Regions from separate parts of the Pseudogracilibacillus sp. ICA-222130 genome, predicted to be linked through region 1. Evidence: riboswitches for the same ligand, from Rfam matches in the RefSeq annotation. Region 1 holds a riboswitch; each other region holds the start of a gene.
What was found. Region 1 has a riboswitch for cobalamin ahead of WKT09_RS03435 (ribonucleoside-diphosphate reductase subunit alpha). Riboswitches for the same ligand answer to the same signal wherever they lie in the genome.
Positions count from the first base shown of each region.

Region 1 (5,973 bases):
TAATTCAACAGAATCACGGAAGCTATCATATACCCATGAAATAAATTCCTCATTGTTATAAGATGGATTTTCCGCTAATGTTGCACGGAACATTTCCGAAATGAAGCGACCATGTTCTAATTCATCACGGTTAATATAACTTACCATTGTAGACGTTCCAACCATTTTATTATGACGTGCTAAATTATAAAAGAACGCAAATCCAGAATAGAAGAACATTCCTTCTAATAAAATCGTATATACCATCGTTTTTAGGATGTTTTCAATCGTTGGCTCTTCGGCAAATTTATTGTAATGGTGCATAATCTTTTCGTTTCGTTTTAATAAAACAGGATCTTTTCTTCCGAGTTCAAATGATTCATTTTGTTCTGCAAGTGAAACGACAGAAGATAGTACATATGAATATGATTCGTTATGTACCGCCTCTTGTTGTGCGATGACTGCCATAATTGACTGGACAGATGGATCTGTCGCATATAATGAAAACAGTAACGCCGTTCTCGTCTGTGGTGCGTCTAATGTCGATAATAACCCAATAATTTTTAAATAAGCATCACGTTCTTCTTCTGTTAACGTAGGGAACTGCTTAATATCACTCGACATGTTCACCTCATCTGCTTGCCAATAATTTCCGACTAATCGTTTATACATTTTATACCAATGTGGATACGCAATGTCGTTCCAATTTAAAATACCACTCGATTTTCCACCGAAAATCCCCGTTGATTTGTTCGGGTTACGCGGTTCTAACGTTTTTGCACGTTCAAGCAGTAACTCTGACATCTTCTAACACTCCTTCTAGCCAGTTATCAATTAATACTTCTTGGGAGCCTCTTGGGGACTGTTCGATTTTCAAACCGTCCCACTTACTCTCATAAAACTTCACTAATTTATCCACAGCTCCACAAAACATAGCATCTCCACCAAATTGTGTATCGCCTGAACCAAATACTGCTACATTATTCGGTTTATAGCCGACTTCTAATACAAAATCTTTCACTTCATCTGGCGTTCCACCCATATCCCACGTAAATGTGCCGAGAAATATATAATCGTACACACTTAAGTCTGGTACATAATCAATGCCAATCGATAACATATCGACCTCTATTCCTTCACATACTAATTTCCGTTCAATATGTTCCGCAATCTCTTCTGTATTTCCGCTATAAGATAAATAAGCAATTAAAGTTCTCATGAATGACACCACTCACATTCTTCAATATCGTTCGCAGTAGATCGAACATAATACGATGTTTTTAGCCCCTCTTTCCAAGCTTGTACGTGTAAATTTAATAAAACAGACGCACGAATCGTATTTGGTACATACATATTAAATGAAATACTTTGATCAATATGCTTTTGTCTTACTGCGTTTTGCTTTACAGACCAACGCTGATCTACAATATATGCAGAACGACGATAAATGTTATACGTTTTATGGTCTAATGCTGGTGCAGTGACTGGAATTTTGAAGTCCTTTTTCTCCTCGTAATAGAACACTTGGAAAATCGGGTCAATACTCGCAGTGGATCCTGCAATCATCGCTGTTGATGAGTTCGGTGCTACTGCCATTAAATACCCATTACGAATACCATTTTCTTGTACTTCTTGTTTTAATGCTTCCCACTTTTCACCTTTATATCCACGTGAAGTGAAATAGCTTCCTGATTGCCACTTACTTCCTTCAAAGAGACGGTAAGCTCCTTTTTCTTTACTTAATTCCATACTTGCTTGAATCGTTAAATAAGCAATTTGTTCATATAATTCATCCGTGTAAGTTAATGCCTCTTCTGACTCCCATTCGATACCTTTCAGTGCAAGCAAGTGATGCCAACCGAACGTTCCTAAACCTACCGCTCTATATTTCTGGTTTGTCAGCTGTGCTTGTAAAATCGGCAATGTGTTCATATCGATGACATTATCCAACATCCTTACTTGAATCGGAATGAGTCGCTCTAAAACACCTTCTGGTACTGCGCGACCTAAGTTGACAGAACTTAAGTTACAAACAACATAATCCCCAGTTTTGTACTTTTTCACAATAACATCTTCATTTTCAATATACTCTTCTAAAAACTCTGTTGGTGATTGATTTTGTGTAATTTCTGTACAAAGGTTAGAACAGTAGATGATGCCAGCATGACTATTTGCATTCATACGGTTTACTTCATCACGGTAAAACATAAACGGTGTACCTGTTTCTAACTGAGAAATCATGATACGTTTCATAATATCAATTGCCGGTACTTTCTTTTTCGTTAAACGTTCATCGCGGATACATTCTTCATATTTCGTCCGCCACGTTCCAGCACCTTTTTCTTCATCATAAAAATCTTCTAAGCTATACCCCATCACTTGTCTTACTTCATGTGGGTCAAATAAATACCAGTCACCACGTGCTTCTACTTGTTCCATAAAGTAATCTGGTAAACATACCCCAGGGAAAATATCATGTGCTCGCATACGTGCATCCCCGTTATTTAATTTTAAATCTAAAAACGGTTCAATATCGATATGCCATACATCTAAATAAATCGCGATCGCACCTTTTCTCGTACCTAACTGGTCTACACTTACCGCTGTATTATTTAACTGACGAATCCATGGCACAACACCACTCGACATTCCTTTAAATCCTTTGATTGCACTCCCACGGCCTCGGACTTTCCCCATATAAACACCAATTCCACCGCCGTTTTTTGATAACTGTGCTACGTCTGTATTCACATCGTAAATCGATTGTAAACTATCCTCGACTGTATCGATGAAACAGCTAGAAAGTTGTCCATGTGTTTTTCCTGCGTTATTCATTGTCGGTGTTGCAACCGTCATATATAAATTACTTAAAGCCCAATAAGCTTCTAAAATATAATCCATTCGTTTCTCGCGATCTTCATCCTGCATTAAATGCATGGCGATAATCATCCAACGTTCTTGTGGCAATTCAAACACGTTTTTCTCATGGTCTGTCGCCAAATACCTTGTCGCTAATGTATAAATCGCTAAATAGTGAAATAAACTATCGCGTTCTTGTTCGATCTTACTTCCTAAAAAGTCGATCTCTTCTTTTGTATATTTTTCTAATAATTTATTCGTATAAATGCCTTTATTCGTTAATTGATTAATTAATGTATAAAAATCTCCATATTTTTCAGCTGGATCATATCCGCGGTTAGCTGCAGCTTGTTCATACAATTGTGCCGCATATAAACGACTGGCAAAGTATGTCCAATCCGGATTAGCTTCATCAATATTTTCTAATGCGATTTTAATCATTTCGATGTGAACATCTAACCCTGTCACATTCTCTGTTGCGTTGAACATCTTTTCTTTATATGGTGTGACATCTACATTTAATCCTTCTTGTGCCAACGTCATTAATGCTTCTACCTTGTTTTCTACCTCTAACATGCTCATCTATAAATCCCTCCTGAAAAATGATCCCCGTATTCCATATGGTGATCGCTTCGTTTCCTGTTCTCCTACGTATGTACATGTATAATAAAAAGCCGTTTATTCGCATGAGGAATAAACGGCTAAAAAGACAACAAAATATGTACTATTTCAATATCCATGCCGTTTCGAAAATCCCTCACCCCGGAGAAGTGAAACTAATGCGATTAGGCAGGTCTCCTGACTTATATGTATCTCCAGAACCCCTTCCTATATGTGTTGCCTTTCTCTCGATAAACAACTACATATAGTGAGCATGTCCTTTCATATAAACAACATAATTACAGTTGCGGGGGCAGTTCTAGCTTCCCACTAGATTCCCTTTTTAAGACTTTCGTATGTCACCTTAATCACTATATATTGTGTATTCAATTTTATATTTCATCTATATATTGTGTTTTAATCTTAACATATTCATTTTTATGATGCAATATATTTTTACAAATTTAGCGATTATTAGCATAGCATGTTTATAGATTTGTAACACTAATTTAGTTTTGATACACTTCTAAGCGCATAAAGAAATCTTTTATAAATTGATAAAACAATTTTTCGGTTGGTAATAATTCACGTTCAGCAGGAATAATCGCACCGACTGATCGTTTCAAACTAGGTTCGGTAATAGGAACCTTTACGGTAGCACGTGGCAAACAATCCACCAATGTTACTTCCGGAATTAATGTCACACCTAATCCCGCAGATACAAGTCCTTTAATCGCATCTAAATCTTTTCCTTCAAATGAAATTTTCGGTTGGAAACCACGTTGTAAACAACCTTCCATAATGACATCGTGTAAAATAAACCCTTTAGGAAACATGACAAACGATTCATCGCGCAATTCGATTAATTTTAACGAAGACCTGTTTGCAAGAGAATGATTGCTCGGTAACAAAGCGACAATATCTTCTGTAAAAAGAACTGTACTTTTTATTTTCTCTTGGTCTTGTGGTAATGGCCCTAATAACGCAATATTAATTTCGCCCTTTTTCACCCAATCAAGTAGTTCACTATGTGTCCCTTGATTTAGCACGAATTTTACATCTGGATACTGTTTTCGGAAATAAAAAATAGCCGTCGGTAATATATAAGATGCTAAACTGGCTGCAAAACCTATATGAATGGTTCCTTTTTTAGGATCGGTATATTCAATCACTTCTTGTCTTGCGTCATCAATCACATTGATCGCTTTTTCCATATGTTCTAAAAAAACTTTCCCAATCCTCGTTAGTCGAACCGTTCTTCCTTCACGAATAAATAAATCTACCCCGAGTTCTTCTTCTAAATTAAAAATTTGTCTGCTTACTGCTGATTGCGCTACATGCAAAGCATCTGCCGCTTCCGTTACATGCTCACGTTTTGCAACTTCAATAAAATATTTTATTTGTCTTAACTCCATTTTTGTCACCTCGTATTTTCTATTATCTCATAAAAGCATTAATAATATCTATTAATAATATTGTTTAGATTGATACATGTATGATAAATTAGTAATAGAGGAATTATATAGAATAGATGGAATAGACGGAATTAATAGAAAGAAATGGGAGGCGAGCATCATGACTCAACTAGAGCGCGTCGTTTCAAAGGAAGAACAAGAAGTAATCGACTATATGGACGAACTTTATGAAAAAATAAAAGCACGTGACGCACATGAAGTGGAGTTTTTACAAGCTACAAAAATGTTACTAAATTCTCTTGTGCCAGTCTTTGTGAAGAATCGCACATATAGAGAAAAAAATATATTAGAACAATTGATTGAACCCGAAAGAATCATTACATTTCGGGTTCCGTGGATAGACGATAACGGAAAGACACACGTAAATCGTGGGTACCGCGTACAATTTAACAGTGCCCTTGGCCCGTATAAAGGTGGCCTTCGTTTCCATCCAAGTGTAAATTTAAGTGTTATGAAGTTTTTAGCCTTAACACAAATTTTTAAGAACTCTTTAACTGGCCAACCAATTGGTGGCGGGAAAGGTGGTGCAGACTTCGATCCAAAAGGGAAGTCTGATAACGAAATTATGCGTTTCTGTCAAAGTTTCATGACCGAATTATATCGCCATATCGGTCCGGACATAGATGTACCTGCAGGAGATATTGGAGTTGGAAAACGTGAAGTTGGTTATATGTTTGGTCAATACAAACGTATCCAAGGAGCGTACCATGCAGGAGTATTAACTGGAAAAGGACTAAACTATGGTGGTAGTTTAGGTCGTACAGAGGCAACGGGATACGGAACCATTTATTTCGTACAAGAAATGTTGAAAGACAGACGTGAAGATTTTAAAAATAAAACAGTGATCACATCTGGATCTGGAAATGTTGCTATTTATGCAATGGAAAAAGCAATTAAATTAGGAGCAAAAGTTGTCGCATGTAGTGATTCAAGTGGATATGTATACGACCGTAATGGGCTAAGTTTACAGACGATTAAGCGAATAAAGTTTTCCGAAGGGGCACGAATTTCCGAGTATGTCAAAACACATCCTGAAGCGGAATATTTTGATGATGGATCT
Region 1 covers NZ_JBBKBG010000004.1:445-6,417, reverse strand. The annotation lists gene WKT09_RS03445 (ribonucleotide-diphosphate reductase subunit beta) at 1-783, opposite strand, end outside; gene WKT09_RS03440 (flavodoxin) at 764-1,198, opposite strand; gene WKT09_RS03435 (ribonucleoside-diphosphate reductase subunit alpha) at 1,195-3,420, opposite strand; cobalamin riboswitch at 3,610-3,821, opposite strand; gene WKT09_RS03430 (LysR family transcriptional regulator) at 3,948-4,853, opposite strand; gene gdhA (NADP-specific glutamate dehydrogenase) at 5,014-5,973, shown strand, end outside.

Region 2 (5,973 bases), on a different contig from region 1:
AATTTGTTCATTTACATTTTTCACGAACACATCTTTATATGACTTTGGTAATTTCTCACCTGATTGATATAAGCTAATAGCTAACCAATCACTGTCTACACCTGTCTTTAATACATAATCTTTTAAAGCAGTTAATGCATTCTCTGCTGATTCCTCAATTTTAGGCTTTTCATACGTAACGATAATTTCCTTTTTTGCCTTATTATTAGATGAATCCTCTGCTTCAACTGAAATCGTATTTTCTCCTTCTTTCAGTTTTACAGCATAAGAAGTAGATTTTGTTGGTTTAACCGTTTTTCCATTTAATTTTACGTCAGCATCTACTTGTCCATCCACATCATCTTCTGCTTTTACGCTAAATTCAATTTTTTCATTTAACACTTTTTGTCCATCATTTATACCTGTAATTGTAATGGAAGGTGGTGTTGTATCTTTTTCTGGAACTACATCTGTATCAATCACTTCAACTATCGTATATGGACGAACGATATTATTTTCCCCGGCATCATTTAATCGCTCAGCTGAAACATGGTACGTGCCTGTTTCGGAAAATGTAATATTTACCTTACCATCTTTATCTATTAGAACTTTTTCTCCATCGACTTCATATGGTTTTCCATCTATTAATATATGGGCACCCTCGACAGATTTTTCTCCTTTTAGAGTAAGTGATAACGATTCATCTACTTTTGTTTTATATGATTCCTTATCGAACCATGTATAAGTTGAATCTATATAATTTTCAACAAAATATAAAACGATAGAATCTCCATCTTTAACCTTAAAATCCGCTACTCCTACTGGTGCAAACTCATTATTTACGTAGTACATCCAACCACTTAAAGGACCTGCAGAAAATTCTGCTGCATCTCCTATCTTTTGAATATAGTTTCCACCATTATTTAAACCAAATTGTTGATCATCTTTCGGATCAAAACCATCCACTGTTTCTAATGCACGAATAATTGCATGAATTGCTCTTGCTTCGTCATGAACCAGTGATTTACCATTATTGTTGTTGTTAATATATTCCATTAAGTCATATGGAGATACTTCCACCTCTGTTGTCGGCACTAACGTTTGTCCATGTGATTCCACTCGAACATTTACCTTAACAGGGGGAGCTCGATCTTTTAAGTTTTCCATAGCTTTTTCTAATGCCTTTTGCGCTTCATCTATCTCTTCTTGCGTTGCATCTGTCTTATTTAAAATAGCTATAGCAACTTCTAAAGCTTCCTCAAATTTCTTCTTACTATCTGTTGTTTTATCATCTAATGTTTCGTTCTCTGCCTTCTCAATACTTGCTTCTAATTTTGATGTATCAACTTTCGGTTCATCGTTAATGGCAAAAACACCATAAGTTGAAAAATCTGTTGGATGAATAGTAATAGTACGTTTATCTTGATCTATTTGACCATTTTGTTTCACCCATTGATTTTTTTCTTCGTCATAATAAAATATATCTACATCTTGTTTTGTAAGATCCACATTTTCATTCACTGACATTGTTAATTCAAATGGATCTTCACTTGTTGCTTGATGATTTAACGTAAAGGATAGTACATTCCCTGCAACAGACAAATTATTATCCACTAAGTCCGTTTCTTTTGTAACATCTTTTACCTGAATGGTTGTATTTTCTGGTAAGTTACTTGGCATAGTAACCGTATTTTGTGTATCAGCAATCTCAAATATTTCCTTTGAATGTGCCGTTACTTCTTTATTAAATGGTAAAATTGTTTCTTTTGGTTCTTCTGAATTCCCTGGTAACTCAGGAATATCAAGTTCATTTTTCATTGAAATAAAAGGTGATTGTCCGTGTTCCACCGTAGCTAAAGCGAGTAAAGCCTGTTCTGTCGCCATGCCAATAGCACCTGCTGATTGCTTCTGCCACCAAAATGAACCATCATCTTGTTGATAATCTAATAAATCTTCTAATAAACTACCATTTTCTTTCGTCCATTTATCACTATATAAATCTTCTCCAACTGCAGCAAGACCCATTATAACGGAAGATGTAGTATTAGCATTCGGTCCAAACATTCCCGGATATTCATCATTTTCTACAAATTCCTCGTGTATATAATCAACTGCTCTTCCAACAGCTTCCTTAACGTCCGCACGCTCCATATGTGGTGCTAACGCTAATAGTGTCCATCCTGTTGCATCTGTATCACCGAAAAGGCCGTTATTACTTTGCTCATTTAATATCGATTTAATATGTTTATCTTGATCATAATCTGCATCCACTAAATCTAATGCGATAAAAGCCCAAGCTTCTCCCCATATTGTAGAGAACATTCCTCTATCATTTTGCAATTCTAATAAATCTTCTACTAAATTTTGCTCGCCAAATTCATATGGGTTTAATCCAAGAATTAATGAACCTATAACAGCGCCTGCGTTTTCATTAGGATCTTTGGATGCTTCTGTTTTCCCTTCAGACCAATATGTAAAATCTAACCATGGATTACTATCTTCTTTCCACGGAAAATCCTTTTCTAAATTTTTTAGTCCAGAACTCCATAATGCGGAAAATACCCAAAAATCACTATGAGATCCTTTGTATGATTCAGTGTATTCAGGTTGATTATTTTTATAGTATTGAACCGTTTTATTAGTAGATGCATCTACTAACGTTTTAAGTTCTTCCTTAGATAACGTTTTTTCCTCAGATTCTTCGTCAGATTCTTTATCGGATTCTTCATCAGATTCTTCGTTAGATTCCTCATCAGATTCTTTTGTTGTTTCTTTCGTTACTTCTTCCGAATCTTCTGACTTATCATTTTTGTTATCTTGCTCTCCCTCTTCTTCACTTAACTCTTTCGAATTCGGTTGAGCTTTTGTACTATCTTTTTCATTATTTTCCTTTTTTACTTCCTTTTTATTCTCAGTTTCCTTATTTACTTCTTTTTCTTTATTATCATTTTCGGTACTACCTGTTTCATCCGGTTCTTCTACAGTATCTTCGTCTACCCCTTCAGTTTCTTCCTTCATTGTTTCCATATGTTTTTCTTCATCAACCAACTCATTAGCAAAAATATTTGTTGGTAACCAGGAAACAAACATTACTAATATCAATAAAATTGATATCAACTTATGAATTTGTTTCTTGCCATTCCTCATTAAAATTCCCCCTTCGTATTTAAATAGATTTGACTTATTTCCCCACACAAAATAACCTTGAACATTCCGGTTCTGTTCAAGGTTATCGTATGAATATTTATCATAAATACACGTATGTATGCATACATAGGTATAATATATGAATGAATATTTCCCCTTAGTCCCGGAAGGTTCGAAATAATACTCATCTTGACAAGTCTCCTGACTTAGGATCATTGCAATCGCCTTTTCCTTCCCGGATATTTATCCAGTGGATTCAAAAGCTTGCTTCCCATTACAGTGGCCGGACCGTTCAGGATTTTCACCTGATTCCTTATTAAGTTGCATATGCAACATCAAAATGAAATATACAGTTATTTATGTAGGTATAATGTACACCCATCTTATATCATAGTACAACTTTTCTGAATTTAAAAGCATCTTTATAACTATGTCAGGAAGTAAATGTAAAAAGCAATAAAAAAAGTGTGAAAAAGGAGTTTCCTTCTTCACACTCGTTTCCTATATTATCTTAAAAATGCAGTTGGATTTGTAATGTTGCCATTATTATGTACTTCGAAATGTAAGTGAATACCTGTCGAATCACCTGTCGCACCCATGACCCCAATTTGTTCTCCACGCTTTACTTTTTGGCCAGATTTCACAGTAATTTTTGACATATGTGCATACAATGTTTTTAAACCATTACCATGATTTACAATTACCATGTTTCCATAACCACCGGAATTCATCCCAGCCGATTCTACCGTACCAGCTTCAGCCGCATAAATTGGAGGGGATGTGCTTCGATCCGTTCGAGCAATGTCAATCCCTTTATGCATTGCTCCCCAACGCTCTCCAACATGACTAGAAATATATCCGCCATCTGTCGGCCAACCTAATGATGAGTTACTATTTGCAGTATCAACCGAAAAAGATGTTCCGATATCTTCTGCTTCCTTTTCTGCCTCTAATAATGCTAATTCTTTATCTTCTAATTTTAATTTTTTCGTTTTAGCTTTAAATTTCGCTTCTTTTTTCTTTATTTTTTCTTTCTTTTCCTCTGTTAACTCTTTTTGCATTTCTGTATTTTGCTTAATTTGTATTAACTCTTGCTCTAAATCTTCAAGTTGGGCAAGCTTTTTCTCAACTTTTGCCTTATCTTCTTCTAAGTCTTCAATTAAACTTGCATCTGACTCAGCAATCGTATTAACTGCACTTGCTCGACTAATAAAATCATTAAAATCTTCTGCACCAAATAAAATTTCGATATATTGAATGTCGCCACCACTAGATTGAATCGATTTTGCACGTTCTTTTAAAATGTCAAAACGTTTTTCGATTTCCTCTTCTAATTTTTCAATTTCCTTTTCTACTTGCTTTATCTCTTTTTTTGTTTCTTTCATTGCCTTTTCATTTTGTTTCAATGTTTCTTTATATTCTTTTATCTCTATATTAAGTTCCTTTATTTCTTTCACTATTTTTTCGATTTCTTTATTCGCTTTCTTTAAGTCTTTCTTTATATTCTCTCTATCTTTTTGAATATCTTCTATCTTTTCAGCTGCAATATCATTTGTTGGATATAAAACAGTTCCTGCAAATAAAATTGCTACTGCTAAAAATAACTGTACATATTTCAATACATCTTACTCCCTTCCTCTTTTTGTCCCCAAAGCATATTATAACAATCTAACATTTCATGCGAATGTGATTCTCATTACAGTTTATTATCAAATTTCAAACAAAAAATAAGCACATATTACTATTTCAGTAACTTATGCTTATGTGACTATACAATTATTTCAAATTATGTAATAACTGTTACATTGCATCATTTACAAATAGGTTTGTACAAATAATATTTATTTCCAGCTTGTCCCAGTATCAACCTACTACTAACAAGAAAATGAATATATAAAACACGTTCATATCAAAGATTTACATATATACAAACAAAATAAAACTAGCATGAAATAGAGTGGTCCTCCACCTATTTCATACTAGCTTTTCGTTATGAAACTTAATTATTTAACTCTTCTTACGTGACCGTTGAAAGCCTTACTCCAGTAAGGATTATTCATGCTTACGATTTCTACTCCTCTATCAGACTGAGATCCGATGAACTGTCCTCCACCTAAGTAAATTCCAACATGTCCATCTGTTTTGTACGTATCAAAGAATACTAAATCTCCAGGTTTTGCGCTGCTGTAATCTACTTTGGAACCAACACTTCTCATACCTGATGTACTTCTAGGTAAAGAAATTCCTTCTTGCTCATACGCCCAAGATACGAAACCAGAACAGTCAAATTGTCCAGCTGCTGGATTTTTCGCTCCAAATACATAAGATGAACGACCGATATACTGTTTACCAGCTGAGATTGCTGATCCACCTGTTCCAGTATATGCTGGTGCACTTTCTTTCTTTTCCTTTTTAGGAGTAGATGATGAAGTGCTTGTAGCTGATGAACTGCCTGTAGATGATGAAGTACTTGTAGCTACTTCACTGTTATTATTAGATCCATTAGAATTCGATGTGCTTGCTGTAGAAGCATTGGATGCATTGGATGCATTGGATTCATTGGATTCATTTGTTGACGATTCAACTACTTCTTCCGCCGGTGCAGCTAATTCCGCTAAAACACGTGCCTCTAATTCCTTTAATTCTGAACTTTGAGATGCTAATTTAGATTTTTCTGTTTCATACTTATCTTTTTCTGATTTTAATTGTGCGACTTTTTTATTCTCTTCTTCTTTTTGATTTTCCATCGTAGAAGCGATTCCTTCAAGTTCTACTTTTAAGTCGTTTTGTTCTTCAATTTTTTCTTCTACTGTTTCTTTATCTTTCTCGTTCTCTTCAATTAACTCA
Region 2 covers NZ_JBBKBG010000018.1:665-6,637, reverse strand. The annotation lists gene WKT09_RS08435 (DUF4430 domain-containing protein) at 1-3,126, opposite strand, end outside; cobalamin riboswitch at 3,301-3,481, opposite strand; gene WKT09_RS08430 (murein hydrolase activator EnvC family protein) at 3,633-4,745, opposite strand; gene WKT09_RS08425 (C40 family peptidase) at 5,130-5,973, opposite strand, start outside.
Region 2: it holds a riboswitch for cobalamin, as region 1 does, so the genes downstream of both, WKT09_RS08435 (DUF4430 domain-containing protein) here and WKT09_RS03435 (ribonucleoside-diphosphate reductase subunit alpha) in region 1, are expected to answer to the same signal.

Region 3 (5,973 bases), on a different contig from region 1:
TGTACTATCATATTGTTATCCATCATACCACGAGTCTGTAATTGAAAATATAGAAAACGTATTTTTGTTGCTTTCATTTGAAATAACATTTCTACTTCTTCATCTTTTTGTGGCAATGGCTTCTGTTCCTTTATGAAAGGTTGGAGGATATCATTTATAACTAATAATTCATTCTTTGTCGGTAAATCTTGTTCGATTAATTGAAGTGGCAGGTGAATATCTCCATCCTTATATAACACAAAACTAACACTTTGTTTTCCATCTCTACCTGCTCGTCCAATTTCCTGAATAAACGCTTCTATGTTCGATGGCATTTGATAATGAATAACTAAACGAATATTTTTTTTATTAATTCCCATACCGAATGCACTTGTACAACAAATAATATGTAATTGATCATGCATAAATTGTTGTTGTACCTTTAAACGATCATTCGTATCCATTCCGCCGTGATAATAGGCGATAGATCGATGTCCTAAATGCATTTGCAATGTTTGTGCCATCTGTTCTGTCATTTTTCTACTCGAAAAATATATGATGGTTGGTACATGATAATTTTTTAACAATGAAACAAGCATATCTAGTTTTTCTTGCTCATCTGTTACTTTCTCCAATACTAAAGCAATATTTTCTCGATCTATGTTATATAAATGTCTAGCCATATGATGTAATTGTAATTGTCGTTCAATATCATCTTGTACAGCAGGAGTTGCCGTTCCAGTTAACGCCAATACAGGAGGATTCCCTAAAGCGTTTATGACAGCATGCAACCGTAAATAATCTGGACGAAAATCATGCCCCCATTGTGAAATACAATGTGCCTCATCAATAACGAAAAGCGAGATTTTTCTACGAATGCATAGATCCATAATTGTTCGTTGTTGGATTAATTCCGGAGAGATATATAATAATTTATATGCATGGAGATGGCGCAAAATATCCTGTCTTTCTTTCCAAGTTTGCATACTATGTAATGCCACGACTTCTTTAAACCCATAAGCCCTAGCTTCACGTACTTGATCAATCATTAAAGAAATAAGGGGAGAAACGACAATCGTTAAATTTGGTAACACTTTTGCTGGTAATTGATAACAAATTGACTTTCCCGATCCTGTCTTCAGCATTCCTAACACATTTTTCCCTTGTAAGACGTCGTGAATGATTTCTTCTTGTCCTTCATGAAATGAGTCATAAGAAAAATGCCTTTGTAATAATGCTTGTAAGTTTTTCTTCATTTGTCACCTTCCCCTTTCTTTTGTAAATATATGAATGCTAACCGGATTTGAAAATAGGTGATTGATGGACAAACATGATCCTTAATCGGTTTTAATTTAAATGTTTTTGTTCGTTGAATGGCGCCATTTATTTCTTCTATTTTGTCTAATGTGATAAATTGTTCATATGGAAAATTCGGTTCATATAATGCAATTTCAACTAGATGGTCATATATCGTATTTAATTTTAATTTACGTATGGAGGCAATCTTTTCTAATGGATAACCTTGTTGCCATAAATTGTATGTTTGCTTCGTAGAATGGGTTAATTTGGAATGAATCGTTTCATCTCGAATTTGTTGTTTCATAAGGCATAAAATAGGGTGTTGGTCAACATCTATATGTTGTAACATGTAATGAATAACATTCAATGTCTCCAACTCTATATCTGCGATGTCTAACTTATATTTATCAACCAACTGCTGTTTTGATTGCCCAATGATCGTAGCACCTGTCAGTTGATCCACGAATAAAGCAGCTCCAAGTTCCGTCACTTGAACTAATAAACTTCGTAGTTCAATATATAATTTGTCTAAACATTCATTTACACGATCCTTCGTTTTTCCATATACTAATTTCACCCACTGTTCAACAGATCTGTTTTCAACGATCGGAATATATTGTTTGTTTCCGACAGACTTATTTGTCCATACTTGGATTAATAAAAGTAATCGTTCAAAAAAGATGCGATCCATCTGTGCCAATTGTTTCCCATTCAAATGATACATTGAAATTTCATCTTGCAATTGTAAAATAGATTCATCTGTCATATTACATAATGTATATTGTTGGCCCACTATTTTTAGCTTGTCGGCTTCAACGAGTGATAAAATCTCTCTATCGTATACATTTTTGTCTAACTGTTTATAGATAGTAAAAAAACGATTCAAATGAAATAAATTTGCATCTTGAATCGTTTGGATCGATTGTTTTCCTTGTATAATATAATAAGGTGAATTAACGGAGCGTTCACCTTCCATTTTATACAAACAGTATAAAATAATTTGTTGAAACAATGAACTCCTCCTTTTAATGTTGAATATTGAAACGGTCTTTTGCATATCGTTTCATTAAATAAGAAAAAATTGGATAAAGCACCATAATGAACAGGGCATTTCCAATTGCATGATACGTATCATAAGGTAGACCTAAAAGATAGTATGGCCAGAATTTTCCCGCTACTTGGTATGTTACTAGCGATATAATAAATCCATATAAATACCCACAGAAGATTCCATACAATGCTAACATATAAACAGAAATATGTTTTACATATTTACCTATACATCCACTCATTATACCAATTAATCCCCAGGAGAGGACTTGCCATATTGACCAAATCCCCATCCCAAGTAACATATTTGATAAAAATGTAATAAGTAAAGCCAAAACAAATGCAGCGCCTGGTCCCATAATGATACCAGCGATAATAATAATCGCCGTTACTGGTTGTACGTTAGGAATAAAAACTAAAAAAGACCTTCCAACGACCCCTAACGTAGCTAGTATTGCTAATATCGTTAATTTATACGTATTCAACGTTGATTACTCCCAAGGTTGAAAATCAAAATTAACTTCATCTCCATCGGAAAGTTCGTACTCTCCTGCACCAACCATCGCCATTTCATCATTTACAAAATACATCCAAGCCTTTTCTTCTCCTTCTTCAGCTGCTTTTCCATCAATTGACGTAATAAAGCCACCATCTTCTTCAATATCAAAGTTTTCTTTCATAACGTCTAATAAAATCGCACCATCTTCTGTCTTAATTTCCTTTTCTTCTAACACTTCCTCGCCTTTATCCAAAGAAATTACGACATCAATTGTAATCTCCTCTGACACTTCGTTTGTTTCATTGTTTGCTTGATTATTCACAGCGTTATTTGCTTCATTTGCATCATTTGAACACCCGACTAAAACTCCTACAGATAATAATAATGCAGATAAAATCGTCATTAATTTTTTCATTGTAAAACGCTCCTTTATTATAGTATGAAAACAAAAAAGGTTGTAACAAAAGCTCACTCGTTTTGTTACAACCTCTATAAACATATTCATATAGAAGTAGCTTGAACCCCGAAGCTCTTTTACACAATTATTGCTAGGTCTACTGACTTAACCATCATCCTACTTTGGATTCCTTCCCATATCGATGGATACAGTGGATTACATCCATTTCGTCCAGTATTACAGTTGCGAGGACAGTTCTAGATTTACACTAGATTCCCGATGTATGAACATCATTTAGCCAATAATTTTTATGAAATTATTATTGTGGTATGGTGAAATAGAAAGTTGTCCCTTCATGCAATTTACTTTTGACAGAAATGACCCCTTCATGTGCTTGAATAATATGTTTTGTAATTGCTAGTCCTAGTCCTGTACCTTTTTTATCACTTCTCGTTCGTGCTTTATCCGCTTTATAAAAACGTTCAAAAACGAAAGAAAGGTCTTCTTCAGGAATTCCACTACCATTATCACGTACTTCCACATGTAAAGAATCTTCTTTTGATTGGACTACTACTTCCACATGACCACCATTTGGTGTGTGACCGATTGCATTATCGATTAAATTGGTGAAAACTTGTTCCATTCGGTCAGGATCAATGAATAGCAGTGGCTGCTCAATATCCATTGTTAATGATAATTGTACACCATTTTCTTCTGCCATGCCATAAAATTTTTTGTACACTTTTTCTACAAACATTTGTGTGTCTATTTCTTCTTTATTTAACTCAATATGGCCAGCTTCCATTCTTCCAATATCAAGTAATTCATTCACTAAACGACTCATTCTTAAAGATTCTTCGAGAATAATTTGAGCAAGTTCATTTTTCTCCGCTTTACTTTCTGCAATATCATCTACTATTGCTTCACTATATCCTTGCATTAAAGCAATTGGTGTTCGTAACTCGTGAGACACATTAGAAATAAAGTCTTTTCTCAATTTATCCATTTGTCTTTCCTCTGTCATATCACGTATAACAGCAACTGCACCACGAATATATGTATCATCATATAAAGGTGTCATAATCATTACCCAATTTCGTCCTTGTAATTGAACTTCTTGAATAACTTCTTTTTCTTCTTCAATTACCTTTTGGAACACGGCATATACATCGTCAGGTAATTGCTGCATCGTTTCATCTGAAATATTATGCTCAAAATACCAATCCCGTATAAATTGTTCTGCGGGTGGATTAATTACAATTACTTTTGCATCCCTCGTTAAGGTAATAACTCCATCTGCCATTGAATTTACCAATCGACTTAATTGTTCTTTTTCATGTCGTAATGCATCGATATGAAAATTTAATTGTTTCCCCATTTTATTAAATGCAACAGCAAGTTCTCCTATCTCATCATTAGATAACACTGGAAGTTTCGTATTAAATTCTCCTTTTGCCACTTGGATAGCTGCTTTACGCATTTGAATCAATGGAGCAGTAATTCTCGTTGATAAGAAAAATGCAAAAATGGTCGTTAAGACGATTGCAATTGCTGCTCCAACATAAATAATTCTTGTCGTTTCTGCACGTGTTTGGTTAATGACATCCAATGATTGTAAAACATAAATAGCGCCTTGTTGTTTGCGCATTGGAATACCAATAACCATTATTTCCGAATCATTATTTGGTACGGTAAGTTTTTCATTAAACACTTCGTTTTGTGTTGCTACATGCAACATATCTTCATTGACTACCGGAGATATCTCTTTCACCTTAGTTAAAGACTGATTGGTCGTTTTTGATTCCCATAATGATTCATTATGTTTATATAAAAGCACTTTACTGGAAGGTTCTTTTACCGTCTCTACCAAATCCATTACCATATCTTTATCATCATGTTCTTCTACGATCATTGAAATTTTAGTCGCTGCTTGAATCATTGCTTTTTCGGCTTCTTGTACGTGAAATCTTTCGAAAAATTGTAACAGTAAAATCGATAAAATAAATAAGACAAAAGAAACTAGCAATAAAATCGTTATTGCTAGTTTCCCTACTACACTTCTCCAGAACATTATTGTTCTTCTACCTCTAATTTATATCCGATTCCCCATACTGTAACAATCATTTTCGCTGCTTCTTTTGAAACACTTGTTAGTTTTTCACGTAATCGCTTCACATGGGTATCAACTGTTCGTAAGTCACCGAAAAATTCATATTGCCACACTTCTTTTAACAAATCTTCTCGTTTATACACTTTATCAGGCGACTGTGCTAAAAACACTAGTAACTCATATTCTTTAGGAGTTAGCGAAATTTCTTGATCATTTGCAGTAACACGATATGCATCCAAATCAATGGTTAAATGTGGAAAAACGATTAAATTATTTGTTTGCATAGACGTTTGTTTCACATTCGTTTGTCCTGTTCTTCGGAGTACGGCTTTCACACGTAAAACGACTTCACGTGGACTAAAAGGTTTTACAATATAATCATCCGCTCCAACCTCAAATCCTTGAACACGGTTTGATTCTTCCCCTTTAGCTGTCAACATAATGATTGGTGTATTTTTCTCTTCTCGTAATTTTTCACACACTTCAATACCGTCCATTTCAGGCATCATAATATCTAATAAAATACAGTCATAATCGTTTTCTAATGCTTTCTCTAATGCTTCCACACCATTTTCAGCTTCTTCAACAACGAAGTCTTCACGTTCTAAATACATTTTAATTAAGCGACGAATACGTTCT
Region 3 covers NZ_JBBKBG010000003.1:16,045-22,017, forward strand. The annotation lists gene WKT09_RS02700 (RecQ family ATP-dependent DNA helicase) at 1-1,235, opposite strand, end outside; gene WKT09_RS02705 (helix-turn-helix domain-containing protein) at 1,232-2,290, opposite strand; gene WKT09_RS02710 (ECF transporter S component) at 2,304-2,813, opposite strand; gene WKT09_RS02715 (DUF4430 domain-containing protein) at 2,820-3,242, opposite strand; cobalamin riboswitch at 3,358-3,542, opposite strand; gene WKT09_RS02720 (ATP-binding protein) at 3,544-5,295, opposite strand; gene WKT09_RS02725 (response regulator transcription factor) at 5,295-5,973, opposite strand, start outside.
Region 3: it holds a riboswitch for cobalamin, as region 1 does, so the genes downstream of both, WKT09_RS02715 (DUF4430 domain-containing protein) here and WKT09_RS03435 (ribonucleoside-diphosphate reductase subunit alpha) in region 1, are expected to answer to the same signal.